3 regions of the Nocardia sp. NPDC059180 genome follow, and region 2 is predicted to be linked to each of the others. Evidence: riboswitches for the same ligand, from Rfam matches in the RefSeq annotation. Region 2 holds a riboswitch; each other region holds the start of a gene.
The links. Region 2 has a riboswitch for cobalamin ahead of metE (5-methyltetrahydropteroyltriglutamate--homocysteine S-methyltransferase). Riboswitches for the same ligand answer to the same signal wherever they lie in the genome.

Region 1 (5,954 bases), on a different contig from region 2:
CGAGATCGCGGTGCTCGCCGTGGATACGGTAGCGGGCGAAGCCGGTGAGCTGGTCGCGATCGTCGTCGAACAGCGCGGTGATCAACTCGGGTGCCAGGTCCTGGGGAACATGGTGTTCGATGCGTTCGAACGGGGCCGCCGCGCCGGGGCGCCGGTCGAATCTGATGACGCGCATCAGCCCGGGCACGGAGTACTCCGGGTCGGGCGCCGCGGCAAACGTTTTCATGGTGAGCCCACATTCCTGGGTGCGCTGGGTCGCGGTACGCAACGCGGCGCGCAGCGGCGCAGCCACCCGATCGGTCTCCCAGACCGGTGTGCCCATGCCCGGCGGCCAGGGCAAGGGCAGCTCGAGCATGAGGAATCGGTCGAACGGGCGAGCAGTCCCGATCGGGTCCTCATCCGCCGCGCGTGCGATCACCGAGCAGGAACGCTGTCCGCGCACCATGGGTTCGCGCCGCGGAAGGCTCGGTGGGTGACCCGCCATCGCGTCCAGGACATTGAGACGGGCCCGCGATGCCTCGGACTCGAGTTCGCCCGCAGTGCCAAGCTTCGTCACGCTCTCGACGGCGCTCGGACCGCTGAAACCATGCGCGGCCAGCGCGCGGTACAACTCGGCGAAGTCGACAATGCCGTCACCCGGAGTGATCGCGGGCGGCATGGCGCCGCTGACGGCCCGGTAGCGTGCGAGTGCCGGATGGTCGCGGATCCCGACAGCGTGGATGTAGGGCACCACCTCACCGAGCCCCCGCGCCGGTGGTTCACCGCCGTAGTGCACGAGATTGCCCGGGTCCCAGCAGATCCGGAACGCCGGATGGCCGACGCGCTCGACCACCGACAGCGTATCGGCGGCGGTGCGGGTGAGTCCGCCGTGCGGTTTGACGGCGATGGTCACTCCGTGTGCCTCGGCATACGGCGCCGCGGCGGCCATCAATCGCAGATAGCGGTCGTTGTGCGCTGGTTCCGCGCAGCCCATATCGATCAGCGTCGATACACCGAGGCGCATGCAATGATCGAGCTGTCGGCACAGCGTCTCGAACGCATGGGTATCGCCGCGGTCGAGATCGGCGGCGTGGGCGAGCATCACCAGCCGCAACCCGTGATCGGCGATCACCGCGCCGATCTCGGCCGCCGCCGTCGGCGAGGTGACCGGGGTGATCACCTCGGTGACACCGTGCACCGGCAGTGCCACCGCCGTGTACCCGGCTGCCCGGATTCCGGCCAGCGCACGCGGTAACGCGAACTGTGCCCACGGCCGGACGGTGCACGCGAGCTCGAGGTCAGCTGTCACAGATCGTGCCCTCTCTCAGTGGTTCTCGGCCATGCCGGGTGGCCGGTCGTCACGGGTGACGATCACCCGGCGTGGTGGCAGCTCGGGGCCGGTGTCGAGCATCAGCGAATGCGCACGCACGCCGTACAGCGCGCCGACCGTGTCGTCGGTCAGCAGTTCGGTCACCGGGCCGATCCGGACGTCCGTGCCGCCGAACATCAGCATCGCGGTATCGGCGATCTCCATCGCATGATCGGGGTGGTGGGTGGTCAGCACCACCGCGCGGCCCTCATCGGCGAGCTCGCGCAGCAATCGCAGGATCCGGCCCTGGTTGCGCAGATCGAGTGCGGACGCGGGCTCGTCGAGCACACAGATCGCGCTCTGGGCGGCGATCATGCGCGCGATCAGCACGAGTTGGCGTTCTCCGCCACTGAGGCTTGGATAGTCGCGGTCGGCGAGCTCGCCGAGGCCGACGCGATCCAGCGCCGCCAGCGCGATCTGCTGATCGCGGCGACCGGGCACGGCCAGCGCACGCAAATGCCGCGCCCGGCCCATCAGCACCATGTCGAACACCGAGTACGCGAACGTCGACCGATGGCTTTGCGGGACGAACCCGATCGGGCCGTCCGCGCGCACGCGGCCCTCGGTCGGTGCGGTCAGGCCGGTGACGCAGCGCAGCAGCGTCGATTTTCCCCGGCCGTTCGGACCGAGCACCGCGAGCACCTCGCCGGGGCGGCAGCGACAGTCGACGTCGCGGAACAGCCACCCCGCGCTGCGCTCGTGGGAGAACCCGAGCCCGTCGAGCACCAGGCCGGACGACTCGGTCACTCCGACCACATCCGTTTGCGGTTGCGCTGCAACAGGACGAGGAACACGGGCGCGCCGACGAGGGCCGTGAGCACCCCGAGCGGTATCTCGGCGGCCCCGAGGTTGCGGGTGACGGTGTCGATCACCGTGAGGTAGGCGGCCCCGAGACCGATACTCACCGGGATCAGCAACCGATGGTCGGGGCCGACCCACAGCCGCGCCAGATGCGGTACCACCAGCCCCACCCAGCCGATGACCCCACTGACCGCGACCGCGCCCGCCACGATGGCGGCCACCGCCACCAGCAGCGTCCAGCGCAACCGGGCAGGACGCACACCGAGCGTGGCCGCGTCGTCATCGCCGAGGGACAGCAGATTGATCCGCCAGCGCAACGCACAGATCAAGGCCCCACCGAGCAGTACCGGCACCGCGGCGATCGCCACCTTGCCGTAGGTCGCGGTCGCGAGGCTGCCCAGCAGCCAGAACACGATCGACTGCAGTTCACCGTAGGGGTCGGCGAGATAGGTCAGCAGGGAGACCAGCGCGGAGAAGAACGCGCCGACCACGATTCCGGACAGCACGATCGTCAACGGTGGTGCGGGCCCGCGCGTGCGGCTGGTCAGGAACACCGCGACCAGAGCCACCAGGCCGAAACCGAACGCGCCCAGTACCAGTGCCGCCGAACCGAGCCCGAGCACGATCGCGAGCGCGCCGCCGAACGACGCACCCGAGGAGACACCGATGATCTGCGAGCTCACGATCGGGTTGCCGAACACCGCCTGCAACACCACCCCGCACACCGCCAATCCCGCACCGATCAGCATCGACAGCAGCACTCGCGGCAGGCGCACCCGCAGCACCGCCGCTTCCTGAGCTTGCGACCAGCTCGGATCCAACGGCAGCACCTGGCCGAGCAGGATCCGGGTGACATCGACGACTCCGATCGAGTACCGGCCGACTCCGAGTGCGGCGATCCCGATGGCGACGACGGCCAAGGGCAGGCAGATCGTGGCGGCGCGACGTCGTTTCCGCGGGTCGCTGCCCGCTTGCCGCGGCGCCCGCTCAGCGGCCGAAATCTGCATAGCCCCGCGATTCGGCATTGGCGCGGACCTGCAAGATCGTGTCCAATTGCGCATCGCTGGGTTCAGCGCCGTACAGGAACCCATAGTCGCGCACGACCTCCGAACGCAGACCAGGCGCACCCGTGCCGTGCACGAGCCCGGCGAGCCATTCCCACATCAGCGGTGACTCCTGGCTGGGCGGGTCCCACCGGTAGCCGCCGAGCGGAACCTTGTAGACGCGACGCTCCCGCACCGCGCGCAAGCTCGCCAGCGCGGCGTTGCCGTAGAGGTCCTCCGGCAGCGTCGGACCGAAATTGCCGACCAGGATGATGTCGGGGTCCCAAGCCAGCAGTTGCTCTATTCCGACGACGGCGCGCTGCTGTGCGATCGCGGCGGCCGGATTCCGCGCGCCGACCAGTTCGGTGACGAAATGGTTGTAGGACCCGGCGCCTGCCACGTGCAGCCCGTCCGCATCGCCGAACAGGTACAGCACCGACGGCGGCGCACCCACCGGACGGCGCTCGGTCAGCCGGTCGCGCCGCTGACGCATGCCGTCGACGATCCGAGCGGAGCGGTCGGTGGCGCCGAGCAGTTCGCCGTACAGCGCGACGGCGCCCTCCAGATCCTCTTGCGTGCCATAGGTGAGCGACACCACCGTCAAGCCCGCATTGCGCAGCGGGTCGAGAATGCCCGCACCGCGATCGCCCCACTGCACCACCACATCCGGCTCGGCGGCGAGGATGCTCTCCACATTCGGCGCGAACTCGGCGCCGGCCACATCGGTGCGGACCGACAGCAGCTGCGGATGCACCTCGCCGAGGAAACCGTCACGGATGGCGGTCGCCGAGGCGGCGTTCATGCCCGCAAGCACATCCGGACGTCCGGCCACCGCGATCATCATCGAGGCGGCGGGCATGGGGATCGTGACGACCCGGCGCACCGGGCCCGGCAGGACGACAGTGCGGCCGGTCAAGTCGGTCACTGTCGGTCCGGCACCGGTATTCGCGGAACCGGCGTGAGCGCACGCGGCGATCGCGGGCAGGGTGGCGGCGGCGAGCAGCCCGGTCAGCAAACTACGGCGGGTGATCTCGACGCGGGTGACCCTCGTATCCGGCAATGTCGTTCCTCTCGCGTCGAAGGTGGGACACGAGAACAGCATTCGCGGGGTGCGTGGCGCGGTATTGCCGCGTGGTGCACGAGTCGCCGACCGGCCGCCGGTGGTGACGACGCGGATGAATGGCCGCCCCCGGGGTCCTCGCCCCGTGGTGGTGTTCCGCGGCGGGTCAGTCTCCTGACTCCCGGATCGACGCGGGCCCCGACCTTCCAGCCTTGCGGCCGTGGTCGTCGTTGGGGCCGACTCCCCGATAACAGTGGCGGGACCGTGCCGGATTCGCACCGGCTTCCTGGCTCCCACCGCGGGTTTTCGAGCTCATGCTAGCCAACACCGCGTAGCCGTGGGGGGCTCGGGCTACCGGCGCCTCTCGGATTCGTCGGAGTTGGCCGGGGTGCGTTTGCGATCGCGATCGGCGGCGGTTTCGAGGTATTCACCCAGTTCGCGGCGCAGATTGGTGTCCAGGGAGCGGGCCAGAGTGCTGTGCACCGACGCGACGCTCAGTTCGCGCATCTTGTTGAGCATGGCCGTCGTCTGCGCGATCTCCTCGCTGGTTTCCGGTAGCCAGCCGGGGCCGTGCTCGTCGACGATGTGTTTGCGCGCCGCGGTGATCATGATCTTGGTGATGTCGTCGATGTGAGCGGCGACCTGGGTGTGCACGCTGATCAGGGTGCGTAGGTCGAGCCCGTATTCGTCGAGTTCGGCGAAGGAGGTGAGCAGCTGGGTGTCGGTGAAGACGACGGTGTCGTTCTCGATGCGGACCAGATCCATCCGGCGCAACTGCTCGACGAGGTCATCGGTATCGGGCCCGAGGATAGAGCCGATCAACTCCCGCGACACCTCGAACGGCTCATCTTTGGCCCAAGTCGCCGTCACCGCGTGCTGCAGCCCGAGCACCTCGGTGAGATCCTTGCCGGTCTCCCAGCTAGTGATGAAATCGGCGATATGGGCGGTGGTGAAACCGCGCTGCAGCAGCGAGTCGATCAACCGCAGCCGTTCCAGGTGGGTGTCGTCGTAGATGCTGGCGCGGCCGTTCTTGCCGACCGGCGGCGGCAGCAGCCCGCGTTCCTGATAGGCGCGGACATTGCGGCTGGTGGTGCCTGCGGCGCGCGCGAGATCGTCGATGCGGTAGTTCGGCATCGCTGCACCTCCCTCGCAAACCCCACCCGCGCCGGACCGGCGGGCGCCACGGCCGTCGACCGCCCGAGTGTAGCGCCCACCGGCCGATGCGCCGGACACCGCCGCGTGTCATCGAAGTCGGGAGCGATGGTGATCGCGGACTCCGGTCGATGCCCTCCCGTCGGGTCGGCGAGCGGCCGGGCGCGAGCGGTCGCGTGGTCGCGGTGGGAGCAAGCTGGTCGCCGCCGCGTGAGGTCAGTAACCGCGCTGCGGGTCGATCGGTGCAAGCAGGTCCGCACCGGCTTCGAAACGGGTGACGTTGTCGGTCACGTGTTCGGCGAATGCCGCCATGCGCAGCTGCGGTGGATTCGAGTCATGCGGGGTGACAATGGCATTGGGAAGATTCCAGAGCGGATGACCGTCTGGTAGCGGTTCGGGATCGGTGACATCGAGCCCCGCGCCGCCGATAGCGTTCGTGCGCAACGCCTCGACCAGGGCATCGGTGTCGACGAGGCTGCCGCGCGCCACGTTGATCACCCACGACGTCGGCTTCAGTTGCGCCAACTCCTTCGCGCCGATCAGATGCCGG
Region 2 (5,954 bases):
GGCCCGGGTCACCTTCTCCGGATACGGCGTGTACCCGACGGTGTTGCGCCCGCGCAACAGCATCTGCAGACAGATATTGGGGACGGCCTCGCGCAGCGCCGCCAGCCGCTCCCACGGATCCTCGTGCAGGAAGCGCAGCGCCACATCGTAGGTGGCACCACCCCATGCCTCGATCGACAGCAGTTCCGGCGTCAACCGGGCGACATGCCCGGCGACCGCGAGCAGCCCGCCGGTACGCACTCGGGTGGCCAGCAGGGACTGATGCGCGTCACGGAAGGTGGTGTCGGTAACCCCGACCGCGTCCTGTTCACGCAGCGCCCGCGCGAAACCCTCGGGGCCAAGCGTCAGCAGCCGCTGCCGCGAGCCGTCCGGCGGCGGCACCGACAAATCGATGGCGGGCAGCTTGTCGTGCGGGTAGACCGCGGTCGGGCGTTCACCGTGCGGCTTGTTGACGGTGACGTCGGCCAGGTACTCCAGGATCTTGGTGCCACGGTCGGCAGACCGGCGCAGATCCAGCAGCTGCGGACGCTCGTCGATGAACGACGTGGTAACTCGGCCCGCCCGGAAGTCCGGATCGTCGAGCACCGCGAGCAGGAACGGGATATTGGTCGTGACGCCGCGGATGCGGAACTCGGCCAGCGCGCGGCGGGCCCGCGCGACCGCGGTCGGGAAGTCGCGTCCACGGCAGGTGAGCTTGACCAGCATGGAGTCGAAGTAGGCGCCGATCTCGGCGCCCAGATTTGCGCCACCGTCGAGACGGATACCGGCGCCGCCCGGGGTGCGGTAGGCGGTGATCCGGCCGGTGTCGGGGCGGAACCCGTTGGCCGGGTCCTCGGTGGTGATCCGGCACTGCATGGCCGCGCCGCGAATGGCGACGGTGTCCTGACTCAGGCCCAGATCGGTGAGGGATTCACCGGCGGCGATGCGCAGCTGCGACTGCACGAGGTCGACATCGGTGATCTCCTCGGTCACCGTGTGCTCGACCTGGATCCGCGGGTTCATCTCGATGAAGACGTGCTTGCCGCGCTCGTCGAGCAGGAACTCCACGGTGCCGGCGCAGCTGTAGCCGATCTGACGGGCGAAGGCCACCGCGTCGGCGCAGATCCGTTCCCGCAGTTCGGGATCGAGGTTCGGGGCGGGCGCGAGCTCGATCACCTTCTGGTGGCGCCGCTGCACCGAGCAGTCGCGCTCGAACAGGTGCATGACATTGCCCTGGGTGTCGGCCAGGATCTGCACCTCGATGTGGCGCGGATTCACCACCGCCTGTTCGAGGAACACGGTGGGATCGCCGAAGGCCGACTCGGCTTCGCGGGAGGCGGCCTCGATGGATTCGCGCAGCTGCGCGGGCGCGGCGACCCGGCGCATACCGCGACCACCGCCACCGGCGACGGCCTTGACGAAGACCGGGAAGTCCATCGATTCGGCTGCCGCCAGCAACTCCTCGACGTTTGCCGATGGTTCGCTGGAGTTCAGCACCGGAAGTCCGGCCGCCTTGGCCGCGGCGATGGCGCGCGCCTTGTTACCCGCCAGCTCGAGCACCTCGGCGGAGGGGCCGATGAAGGTGATGCCCTCGCGAGCGCAGGCGGCGGCGAGGTCGGGGTTCTCCGACAGAAAGCCGTACCCGGGGTAGATGGCGTCCGCGCCGGCCGTCTTGGCCGCCTCGATGATGGCCTCGATGGACAGATACGCCCGGACGGGGTGGCCTTCCTCGCCGATCTGATAGGCCTCGTCCGCCTTCAGGCGGTGGACCGAGTTGCGATCCTCATGCGGGAAGACGGCCACGGTCCCGATGCCGAGTTCGTAGGCCGCGCGGAAGGCGCGGATGGCGATTTCGCCGCGGTTGGCAACCAAGACTTTCGAGAACATTGGCTTAACGTACCCGCCGCCACCGCGTGGTTCGACACCGAAGTCCACTTCGCAGGAATCTTCACAACTAGGTATGGCACGGTTGCGAAGTTGCGTTCATCGGGCCGTCACATCTCACCGGCCTGCGCGCCGAACCGTGCGCAAAGCTGACCGCCGTAGTTACTGGCGGGTTACCACCACCCCGGGTACGGTGCCGCCGGCCCCCGCGCAGTTGCCCAGCCGAGGCGCCCATCAGCAGCCCGCGCTCTTCGCCGGTCAGCCCCCGGGACATTCGGCCGGCCGGGCGAGGCGAATCAGGGTCTCGGGCGGTCGGCTCACCACTCGAATGCCGCCCGGACTATCGTGGGCACTGCAGCTGGTTCGCCGGCCGGACGACAAGGAGCCCCGAACGTCCGCCCCGGCGTCGAAGCCCGCCACCAGGCGGGCGAGAGGGAACCCGGTGGAAATCCGGGACTGTCCCGCAGCGGTGAGCAGGAACGACCGCCGTCATCAGCACTGGGCACACAGCCTGGGAAGCGACGGCCAGTAGGTCGGCCGAATCGGCCGGTGCCCGCGAGTCCGAAGACCTGCCCGTTGTGCCGGATACGCCGTATCCGGCGGCCATCGCCTCGTGGATCGGGCGCCGCCACCAGTGTTGACATTCGACCCGGCCGGGTGGCCGGGTTCATCGGGGTCTCATCGGTGTCCGCGCACCCGAAAACGGCATTGGCTGTCGAACTTCAGCACTGGAGAACACCGTGACTGCACTTTCGCCAAGCCCGTTCACCGCAACGGTTCTCGGACTTCCCCGGGTGGGGCCGCGCCGGGAACTCAAACGCGCCACCGAGTCCTACTGGGCCGGTCGCATCGACGCGGACCAATTGCATGACACCGCCCGCGAGCTGCGCCGCGCCCAGTACGCCGAATTGCTCGCCGCCGGACTGGATTCGATTCCGGTCGGCACCTTCTCCTACTACGACCAGGTGCTCGACACCGCGGTACTGCTCGGCGCGCTGCCGCCGCGGGTCGCTGGGATCGAGAACCCGCTGGATCGCTATTTCGCCGCGGCGCGGGGCAACGACTCGGTCGAACCGCTGGAAATGACCAAGTGGTTCGACACCAACTACCACTACCTCGTTCCCGAAATCGGTGCCGAGACGACGTTCTCGTTGCACCCCAAGGCGCTGCTCGACCAGCTGCGCGAGGCAATCGAACTCGGGGTGCCCGCCCGGCCGGTCGTCGTCGGGCCGATCACCTTCCTGAAGCTGGCCAAGACCAGCGGTGCGGCCGCACTCGACCGCGTCGGCGAGCTGATTCCGCTGTACCGGGAACTGCTGGGGCTGCTCGCCGACGCAGGCGCGAGCTGGGTACAGATCGATGAGCCTGCCCTGGTCACCGATCTGACCGAGGACGAGCTCGCGGTGGTGCGGCAGGTGTACACCGAGTTGTCGGCGGCCCAGCGCCGTCCGGCCGTGCTGGTCGCCACCTACTTCGGCACGCCCGCCGGTGCGCTGGCGACATTGGCAGGCACCGATATCGAAGGCATCGCCGTCGACCTGACCTCGGGTACCGATGTCGCCGAGGTGGCGGCGGTGCCCGCGCTGGCGAACAAGCTGCTCGTCGCCGGTGTGGTCGACGGACGCAATGTGTGGCGCACAGATCTGGACGCCGCCCTGACCACTCTCGGCACCCTGCTCGGGTCCGCGGGTTCGCTCGCGGTGTCCACGTCGTGCTCGCTGCTGCATGTGCCGTACTCGCTGGCGGTCGAGACCCGCCTGGACGACGCACTGCGCTCGTGGCTGGCATTCGGCGCCGAGAAGGTCGCCGAGGTGCGGCTGCTCGCGACCGGTCTGAGCACAGGCACGGAGGCGATCGCCGACGAGTTGGCCGCCGCGCGTGCGGCATCGGCGAGCCGCAAGGCCGACCCGCGGATCAGCAACGCCCAGGTCCGCGCCCGCCTCGACGCACTCGGTCCCGACGCCATCCGGCGCACTCCGGCCGAACAGCGGCGCACCCTGCAGCAGGAGCGGCTGCAGTTGCCCCCGCTGCCGACCACCACTATCGGCTCGTACCCGCAGACTTCGGCGATCCGGCTGGCGCGCGCGGCACTGCGCTCGGGTGAGATCGACCAGAGCGAATACGAGCGCCGGATGCGTGATGAGATCGCCGATGTCGTGGCGTTGCAGGAGAAGCTGGAGCTGGACGTGCTGGTGCACGGCGAGCCCGAACGCAACGACATGGTGCAGTACTTCGCCGAGCAGCTCGACGGGTTCGCGGCGACCGATCTGGGCTGGGTGCAGTCCTACGGCACCCGGTGCGTGCGCCCGCCGATCCTGTTCGGTGACGTCAGCCGTCCGGCGCCGATGACCGTCGACTGGATCAGCTTCGCCCAGTCGCTGACCGAGAAGCCGGTCAAGGGCATGCTTACCGGTCCGGTCACCATTCTGGCCTGGTCGTTCGTCCGTGACGACCAGCCGCTGGGAGATTCCGCGCGGCAGGTGGCGCTTGCCATCCGGGACGAGACGGTGGATCTGCAGGACGCGGGCATCAGGATCGTGCAGGTGGACGAGCCCGCGCTGCGCGAGCTGCTGCCGCTGCGGGCCTCCGATCAGCAGGCCTATCTGGACTGGTCGGTGCAGGCGTTCCGATTGGCGACCTCCGGTGTCGCCGACTCCACCCAGATCCACACCCATCTGTGCTACTCGGAGTTCGGTGAGGTGATCGACGCGATCGCCGGCCTGGATGCCGACGTGACCTCGATCGAAGCGGCGCGCTCGCATATGGAGGTGCTCGATGATCTGAATGCCGCCGGATTCGATCTCGGTGTCGGGCCGGGTGTCTACGACATCCACTCGCCCCGGGTGCCCGGTGTCGAGGAGATCACCACCGCCCTGCGTGCGGCGCTGAAAGCCGTTCCCGCCGAGCGCCTGTGGGTCAACCCCGACTGTGGCCTGAAGACCCGCGGCCCAGTCGAGGTGGAGGCGTCGCTACGCAATATGGTCGCCGCGGCCCGCGCCGTGCGCTGATCAGCACGACCGGATGAACGAAGCTGGGCCGCACCTCACAGGTGCGGCCCAGCTCCGCTTTCCCCACCCATCAACTGCACACCTCTCAACCCTCCGTCTCTCCCGCAGCCCCCGGCTCCCGTCTCCTCCCGCGCTTCTCCACACACCCCTGACATCGCCGCGCCACCCGCAACACCGGCCGATCCCGCGACTCCGGCGCCACCACCCCACGCCACACCGCCCGGCACCCCTGATTCCGCTCCATGCGCCTACCCCTCCTCACACATCACAGTCATCGTTTCGCCAGGTTGGACGACCCGGGCAAGGATTCGGTTCCCCCTTATTCCAAGAACTTTCAACACACCGCACGACACGCCGCGGAATGTCGAAATCGTCGAGAATCACCCCCATATGAGCAGGACCGGCCGTCCCGCTGCACAGGCAGCGTGACGGCCGGTCCGGGTGCGCGGAATCAGGCGACGACGAGTTCGCGTTGCTCGACGCCGACGTACTCCGACAGCGGACGGATGAGAGCGTTCGACTGCGCCTGCTCGATGATGTGCGCCGTCCATCCGGTAATGCGGCTCATGACGAAGATGGGGGTGAACATCTCGATGTCGAAGCCCATCAGGTGGTAGGCAGGGCCTGCCGGGAAATCCAGGTTGGGTTTGATGCCGGTGGATTCGGCCATGGTGCGTTCGAGTTCGGAGTACATGCGCAGCCATCGGCTATCTCCGGTCACCTCGGCCACCTCATCGAGCGCGGCCTTCATGGTGGGGACGCGGGAGTCGCCGTTTTTGTAGACGCGGTGGCCGAAGCCCATCACCTTCTGTTTGTTCGCAAGTTTGGTGTGCAACCATTCCGCGGCCAGTTCGGGATCACCGATCTCGAGCATGGCGTGCATGACGGCCTCGTTGGCGCCGCCGTGCAGTGGACCCTTCAACGCGCCGATCGCGGCGGTCACGGCGCTGTAGATATCGGACTGGGTGGAGGTGACCACCCTCGCCGCGAAGGTCGAGGCATTGAAGCTGTGCTCGGCGTAGAGGATCAGTGAGATCTCGAAGGCTTTGACGATCCGCTGATCGGGCACCTTCCCGAAGCACA
Region 3 (5,954 bases), on a different contig from region 2:
ATCGGCGATTACACCGCGCGGGCCGTCGCGTGTTTCGCGTACGGGCAGCGAGTCCCGGTGGTGGACACCAACGTTCGTCGCGTGGTCGCCCGCGCCGTGCACGGCCGCGCTGACGCGGGCAACCCGTCGGCACGGGATCTGCGCGAGACCGAGGCGCTGCTGCCGGAGCCGGTCCCCCGTGCCGCGACGTTCTCCGCCGCGCTGATGGAGCTGGGCGCGCTCGTCTGCACCGCACGCACCCCCGGCTGCGACGACTGCCCGCTGCCCCGGTGCGCGTGGATCGAGGCGGGCAGGCCTGCGTCGCAGGTGGTGCGGCGGACGCAGAAGTACGAGGGAACCGATCGACAGGCCCGAGGACGGCTCATGGACGTGTTGCGTGATTCGTCCGGGCCGGTGGAACGGGTGCGGCTCGATATGGCCTGGACCCGCGATCCAGGCCAGCGCGATCGCGCTCTGGATTCCCTGCTGGTCGACGGGTTGATCGAGCAGACGGCCGACGGGCTGTTCGCGCTGGCCGGCGAAACCGGGCACGTCGAACCCGGCAGCTGATCGGGCACGGCCCTCTGCGTTGCCGACGTTGATATTCATGCGGCGGCGCGAACTCGACCCACTTACGCGAACTCGACCCACTTACGCGAACTCGAGCCACTTACGCGAACTCGACCCGCTTACGCGCCGTTGATCACACCTTCGTCGCTGCCAGCGACCGCGAGAACGCGGTTCAAGAACCGGCTCACTTCGGCGCGATAACGACCGGGTTGATCGTCGTGGACCAGATGCCCTGCATCGGGGATGAGCACATACTCGGCCCCGGGGTGCACGGCCGCCATCGCCCGCATCTGCCCCGGCGGGGTGATGGTGTACTCACCCTCCAGCAGCAGTGCGGGCACGCGAACTGTGCGCCACTGAGTCCAGAAGTCCCTGGTCCCCCACTCCTCGGAGATATCGCGAAACGTCGACACCGAGCCGTGCAGGCGGTAGCCGTCGGGGCCGCGCTCGAACGAGGCGAGGAAATAGCGTCCGGCGACCGGGCCGAAGAAGTCGAGTACCGCGGCCTCGTCCGGGAACGGCTGCGGCCAGGCCTCGATCATGGCCGCCCAGTGCGCGGCGGTGCGGCCGGTGAAATCGGGGGCCATATCCTCGACCACCAGCGCTTTCACCCGTTCTGGGAACTGCGCGGTGAACATCCAGGCATGCAGCCCACCCATCGAATGCCCGATCACCACCATCGGCTCGGTGATGGGCTCGGTCGCGGCGGCCAGATCGGCGACGAATGCCTCGGTGCTCAGCTCGGCGGGCGCAGGCCTGCCGTGCCCGGCCGCGTCGAAGGTGTACACGTGCCCGAAACCGCGCAGCCAATCCAGATGATCACTCCAGGTGCGGGCACTACCCATCAGGCCGTGCAGCAGCACCAGCGGCGTGCCCGTCCCGCCCTCGTCGTACAACACGTCCGCGATTGTGCCGCACCGGCCGGTGATACCGATCGCACCCGCCGGTCCGCACAGGAGGAAGGTGCACAATCGAGGCATGTCTGTTGTGAAGATCAATGCGATCGAGATTCCCGAGGGCGCGGGCCCCGAGCTGGAGAAGCGCTTCGCCCATCGGGCGCACGCGGTGGAGAACTCGCCGGGCTTCCTCGGCTTCCAGCTGCTGCGGCCGACCGCGGGCGAGAACCGCTACTTCGTGGTCACCCAGTGGGATTCGGAAGAATCCTTCGCGGCATGGCGCGATGGACCGGCCCGCGAGGCACACGCGGGCCAGCAGACCAAGCCGGTCGCCACTGGTGCCTCGCTGCTCGAATTCGAGGTCGTCCTCGACGTCACGGGCAAGGCCTCGTCCGCCGGCTGAGACCATCCCGCAACGGCCGCCGTCGCCACGCTGTATTGACGACGGCCGCTGTGGGGTGTCACAGTTCGAAGGACAAACGCGAAGGTGACGCGGTAATCCGGTGCAATTCCGGAGCGGTCGCGCCACTGTGTTCCAGCCACCGAGTTCGGTGCCGGAAAAGCCAGACACCGGCACCTCCGCGACCACTCGACGGGACGCGAGTTTCCCAAGGAGGACTGGAATGGCCATCGTGCACTCCCCTGGCGCATCCGCCCGGGTCACCGATTCCCTGGCAACCGTGCTCATCACGGTCGGTGTCGTACTGCTCGCGCTGCTCACGCTGTACCTGGTCGGATTCGATCAGGGTGCCATCTCGCGCAGCGGGATGTACATGCATGAGCTGATGCACGACGGTCGTCACCTACTGGGCCTTCCGTGCCACTGATCGGAACTCTGCGCACCCTGTTGCTGCGTGGTCTGCTGGCCGGTCTGATCGCCGGTCTGCTGGCGGGCACGGTCGGCTATTTCGTCGGCGAACCCAAGGTCGAAGCCGCGATCGCCATCGAGGAGGCCAATGCGGCCGCCGAATCGGCGCACGGCGAGGCGGCCGGCGGTGGTGGACACAGCCATGGCGACGAGGAAGAACCGCTGGTCAGCCGCTCCGGCCAGCAGGCGGGCCAATTCCTCGCGCTCGGCCTCGCGGGTCTGGCGTTCGGCGCGATCTTCGCCGCCGTCGCTCATGTCGCGCGTCGCTACACCGCGCTGTCCGGGCCGAAACTCGCACTCGGACTCGGCATCGGCGGCTGGGCCGCGATCATCGCCGTGCCGTTCTTCAAGTACCCGGCCAATCCGCCTGCCGTCGGCGATCCGGAGACGATCAACGACCGGACGCTGCTGTGGGTGGCGGCGGTGCTGCTCGGCCTGGTCGCGGTCGGCGCCGGAGTGTATGTGTGGAAGCTGCTCGCCGGTCGGCTCGATACGCTGCGGCTGACGGCCGGTGTCGGCACGTTCGTGCTGCTCACCGCGATCGGCTACATCGTGCTCCCCGGTGTGAACGAGGTCGGCGCCGACTTCCCGGCAAGTCTGCTCTGGGAGTTCCGGGTGTCCTCCCTCGCGGTATCGACGACGCTGTGGGCCTGCCTCGGCCTCGGCTATGCGCTGCTCACCGAATTCGCCAACCGCACCAGTACTGCGGTGCCGGAGGCGGCTGCCGCAGCCTGACCCGCAATCCAGAAAGGGCGGCGCCGGTCGCATGACCGGCACCGCCCTTTTTCTGTCTCAGGACTCCAGTGCGGCGTCCAGGGTGATGTTGTCGACGCCGGCCAGCGCCTTGCTGACCGGGCAGCCTGCCTTGGCGGCCTCGGCGGCGGTGATGAAACCGGCGGCGTCGAGACCGTCGACCTGACCACGGACGGTGATCTTCACTCCGCTGATACGGAAGCCGCCTGCCGGGTCCGGGCCGAGGGTGACATCGGCGGTGACGTCGAGGCTGCGCGGCGTCGCGCCGGCATTGCCGATCTCGGCCGACAGTGCCATCGCGTAGCAGGACGAATGCGCCGCGGCGATCAGCTCCTCCGGGCTGGTGGTGCCGTCAGCGGCGTCGGCGGCGCGCTTCGGGAACGACACGTCGTACTTGCCTGCACCCGAGCTGGCCAGCTCGACCTGTCCGGTGCCGTCCTGCAGGCCGCCGGTCCATGCGGTGCGCGCGGTACGTGTAGGCATCACAGTCCTTTCCACTATCGAAATTGCGAGGGTTCCGGCTCGAACCTACCCGCAGAGCTCAACTCGCGGCAGCCGTTCGCTTGTCCAGCTGTTCCAGCACCGCGGGCCAGGCGGCGCGGTGCCGATCACAGGCTTCCTTGTTCGGAAACCCACTGTGCCGCAGCTTGATTCGAATACCTCGTGGCTGGTGGACGAAATCCATCCGCACCACCGTCTCCGCGCCCTCGGTGCCGCCCTCGCCGCTGACCCAGGTCAGCTCGACGAGCCGGTCGGGCTCGAGCCGCAGGAAGCGGCCGTAATGCGGCACGGGCGTGCCCTGATTGTCGGCTTCGAAGTAGAAGGGTTCACCCACCTGCGGACGCATGCGGACCGAATCGGGTATCGCGAACCAGATATCGAAGCCCTGGGTCAAAGCCAGGTACAACAATGCCGGTGAGGCGGCCATGACACGCTCGACGGTGAGCTCATAAGGCCGTGCCGACAGGTCCGGAAAACGCACGTGCTGATCGACCATCAGACCGACCTTACCCGCGCTCGCGGAACCGTCGAACCGTTTGCCGGACCGGTCGGCGATCAGCCGGGATTGGTCACCTTGGCCAGCACGATTCCGCCGACGATCAGCGACATCGCCAGAAACCGGCCCGCGCTCAACGGATCACGATGCACGACCATGCCGAGCACGATCGCACCGACCGCGCCGATGCCGGTGAAGACCGCGTACGCGGTGCCGACCGGAAGCGACTGCATCGCCCGCGACAACAGGTAGACCGCGAACGCCCCGAGCACGAAGCACAGCAGCGTCGGCAGTGGGCGGGTGAAGTTCTCGGTCGGCTTGATGCTCTGGGACCAGGCGATCTCCACCAGTCCCGCGAATCCTAGGATCAACCAGCTCATCGTCAGTACTCCCCGGCCAGCTCGCGCACCGTTGCCAGGGCGAGGTCATAGGACTGTTCATGCTCGGCGCGAAGATGCGCCATCACCGGATCGAGCCGGGAATTGGCCAGTTCCGCGTTGACGAACACCGCGTCTCGCACCGCGAAATGACCGGCGAAGAAATCGCGCAGATAGCGTTCCTGGTAGTCGAACTCGGCCTTGGGTGAACCGGGCGAGTACGCGCCACCGCGCGCAGCGACTACAACAAATCGCCGCTGCCCCAGCGACATTCGCGGAAACGCCACCTGATCGATCCAGGCCTTGAGAGCGGCCGGGACCGAATAGTTGTACATGGGAGTGCCGATGAGCACGACATCGGCGGCGAGCAGTTCTTCCAGCAGCGGGCCGGCGATCTGCCATGCCGCGCGCTGCGCCGGTGTGCGCACCAATTCTCCGATCCGCTCCAGATCGGTACTTCCCTCAGCGAGCACCAGATCGCAGATTTCGGTCCAACCCTCGTCGATGAAGGGCACCGAATCCACCGCGAGATCGCGGTAGCGGTAGTCGCCGTCCGGGTTCCCGGCGCGCCATTCGCCGGCGAAGGCGGCGCTCAATTCACGGCTGATCGACTTACTTCTTGCGCTGGCGTCGAGGTGCAGCAGTGTGGTCATCGGATTCCTCCCATTAACCGGACGTTGCGTCCGCTTCTTGCTGAGAGCGACTGTAGAACATAAGTGGACAGCTTGTCCACTTATTGGTTCGTCGGATACAGTCGTCGTCATGGAATCCCCCGCCGACCTGCTCACCATCGGTATGGGCCGCCCCCGTGAAGCGCCCGTCGAGCGCGCCGATGCCGCACGCAACCGGGCCAAGGTGCTCGCGGCTGCGGCCGAACTCTTCGCCGATCGCGACCCGCGCACGGTGACGATGGACGACATCGCCAAGGCCGCAGGCGTCGGCCGGGGCACCCTGTATCGCCGGTATCCGGACACGAATTCGATCGCCGTCGCCCTGCTCGACGAACATGAACGGGCACTGCAGCAACGATTACTGCGCGGCGAACCACCACTCGGTCCCGGCGCGGCCCCCGCCGAACGGCTGGCCGCCTTCTACGAGGCCATGGTCGAACTCCTGGAAAACCACTCGGGGCTGGTGCTCGGCGCCGAAACCGGCGGCGCGCGATTCGGCACGGGCGCCTACGGGTTCTGGTTCGCCCACGTGCGGGCATTGCTACGCGCGGCCGAGCTGGACAACCCCGACGCGCTGATCGACCCACTGCTCGCCCCGCTGGCCGCCGAGGTCTATCAGCAGCAACGCGCACGCGGCTTGGCCCCGGCGCAGATCACCGGGGCCTTGCGGCAGCTCGCGCACGCCCTGCTCGGACGCTGACGCTCAGACCAGATCGCGCCTGCGGATCAGCCAGATCGTGGCGATCACGAAGACCGCGGTGTAGATCGTCAGCGCGATCACGGACTCCACGCGGGTCAGGATGTCGAGGACCCCGGGTGTGGGCGGTCCATCGGTGGTGCGCA

Region 1: another riboswitch for cobalamin. It lies ahead of ACFXNW_RS20850 (ABC transporter substrate-binding protein); the one in region 2 lies ahead of metE (5-methyltetrahydropteroyltriglutamate--homocysteine S-methyltransferase).
Region 3: another riboswitch for cobalamin. It lies ahead of ACFXNW_RS03730 (CbtB-domain containing protein); the one in region 2 lies ahead of metE (5-methyltetrahydropteroyltriglutamate--homocysteine S-methyltransferase).

The regions. Positions count from the first base shown of each region.
Region 1 covers NZ_JBHZBU010000006.1:339,089-345,042, forward strand. The annotation lists gene ACFXNW_RS20835 (TIM barrel protein) at 1-1,288, opposite strand, end outside; gene ACFXNW_RS20840 (ABC transporter ATP-binding protein) at 1,304-2,095, opposite strand; gene ACFXNW_RS20845 (FecCD family ABC transporter permease) at 2,092-3,156, opposite strand; gene ACFXNW_RS20850 (ABC transporter substrate-binding protein) at 3,137-4,252, opposite strand; cobalamin riboswitch at 4,420-4,541, opposite strand; gene ACFXNW_RS20855 (MerR family transcriptional regulator) at 4,604-5,386, opposite strand; gene ACFXNW_RS20860 (D-isomer specific 2-hydroxyacid dehydrogenase family protein) at 5,621-5,954, opposite strand, start outside.
Region 2 covers NZ_JBHZBU010000003.1:364,737-370,690, reverse strand. The annotation lists gene ACFXNW_RS12105 (pyruvate carboxylase) at 1-1,866, opposite strand, end outside; cobalamin riboswitch at 2,294-2,434, shown strand; gene metE (5-methyltetrahydropteroyltriglutamate--homocysteine S-methyltransferase) at 2,604-4,871, shown strand; gene ACFXNW_RS12095 (bifunctional 2-methylcitrate synthase/citrate synthase) at 5,323-5,954, opposite strand, start outside.
Region 3 covers NZ_JBHZBU010000001.1:795,677-801,630, reverse strand. The annotation lists gene ACFXNW_RS03745 (A/G-specific adenine glycosylase) at 1-549, shown strand, start outside; gene ACFXNW_RS03740 (alpha/beta fold hydrolase) at 669-1,448, opposite strand; gene ACFXNW_RS03735 (antibiotic biosynthesis monooxygenase family protein) at 1,528-1,848, shown strand; cobalamin riboswitch at 1,887-2,039, shown strand; gene ACFXNW_RS03730 (CbtB-domain containing protein) at 2,069-2,272, shown strand; gene ACFXNW_RS03725 (CbtA family protein) at 2,263-3,048, shown strand; gene ACFXNW_RS03720 (OsmC family peroxiredoxin) at 3,106-3,549, opposite strand; gene ACFXNW_RS03715 (SRPBCC domain-containing protein) at 3,608-4,063, opposite strand; gene ACFXNW_RS03710 (DMT family transporter) at 4,123-4,443, opposite strand; gene ACFXNW_RS03705 (FMN-dependent NADH-azoreductase) at 4,446-5,093, opposite strand; gene ACFXNW_RS03700 (TetR/AcrR family transcriptional regulator) at 5,203-5,811, shown strand; gene ACFXNW_RS03695 (ABC transporter permease) at 5,815-5,954, opposite strand, start outside.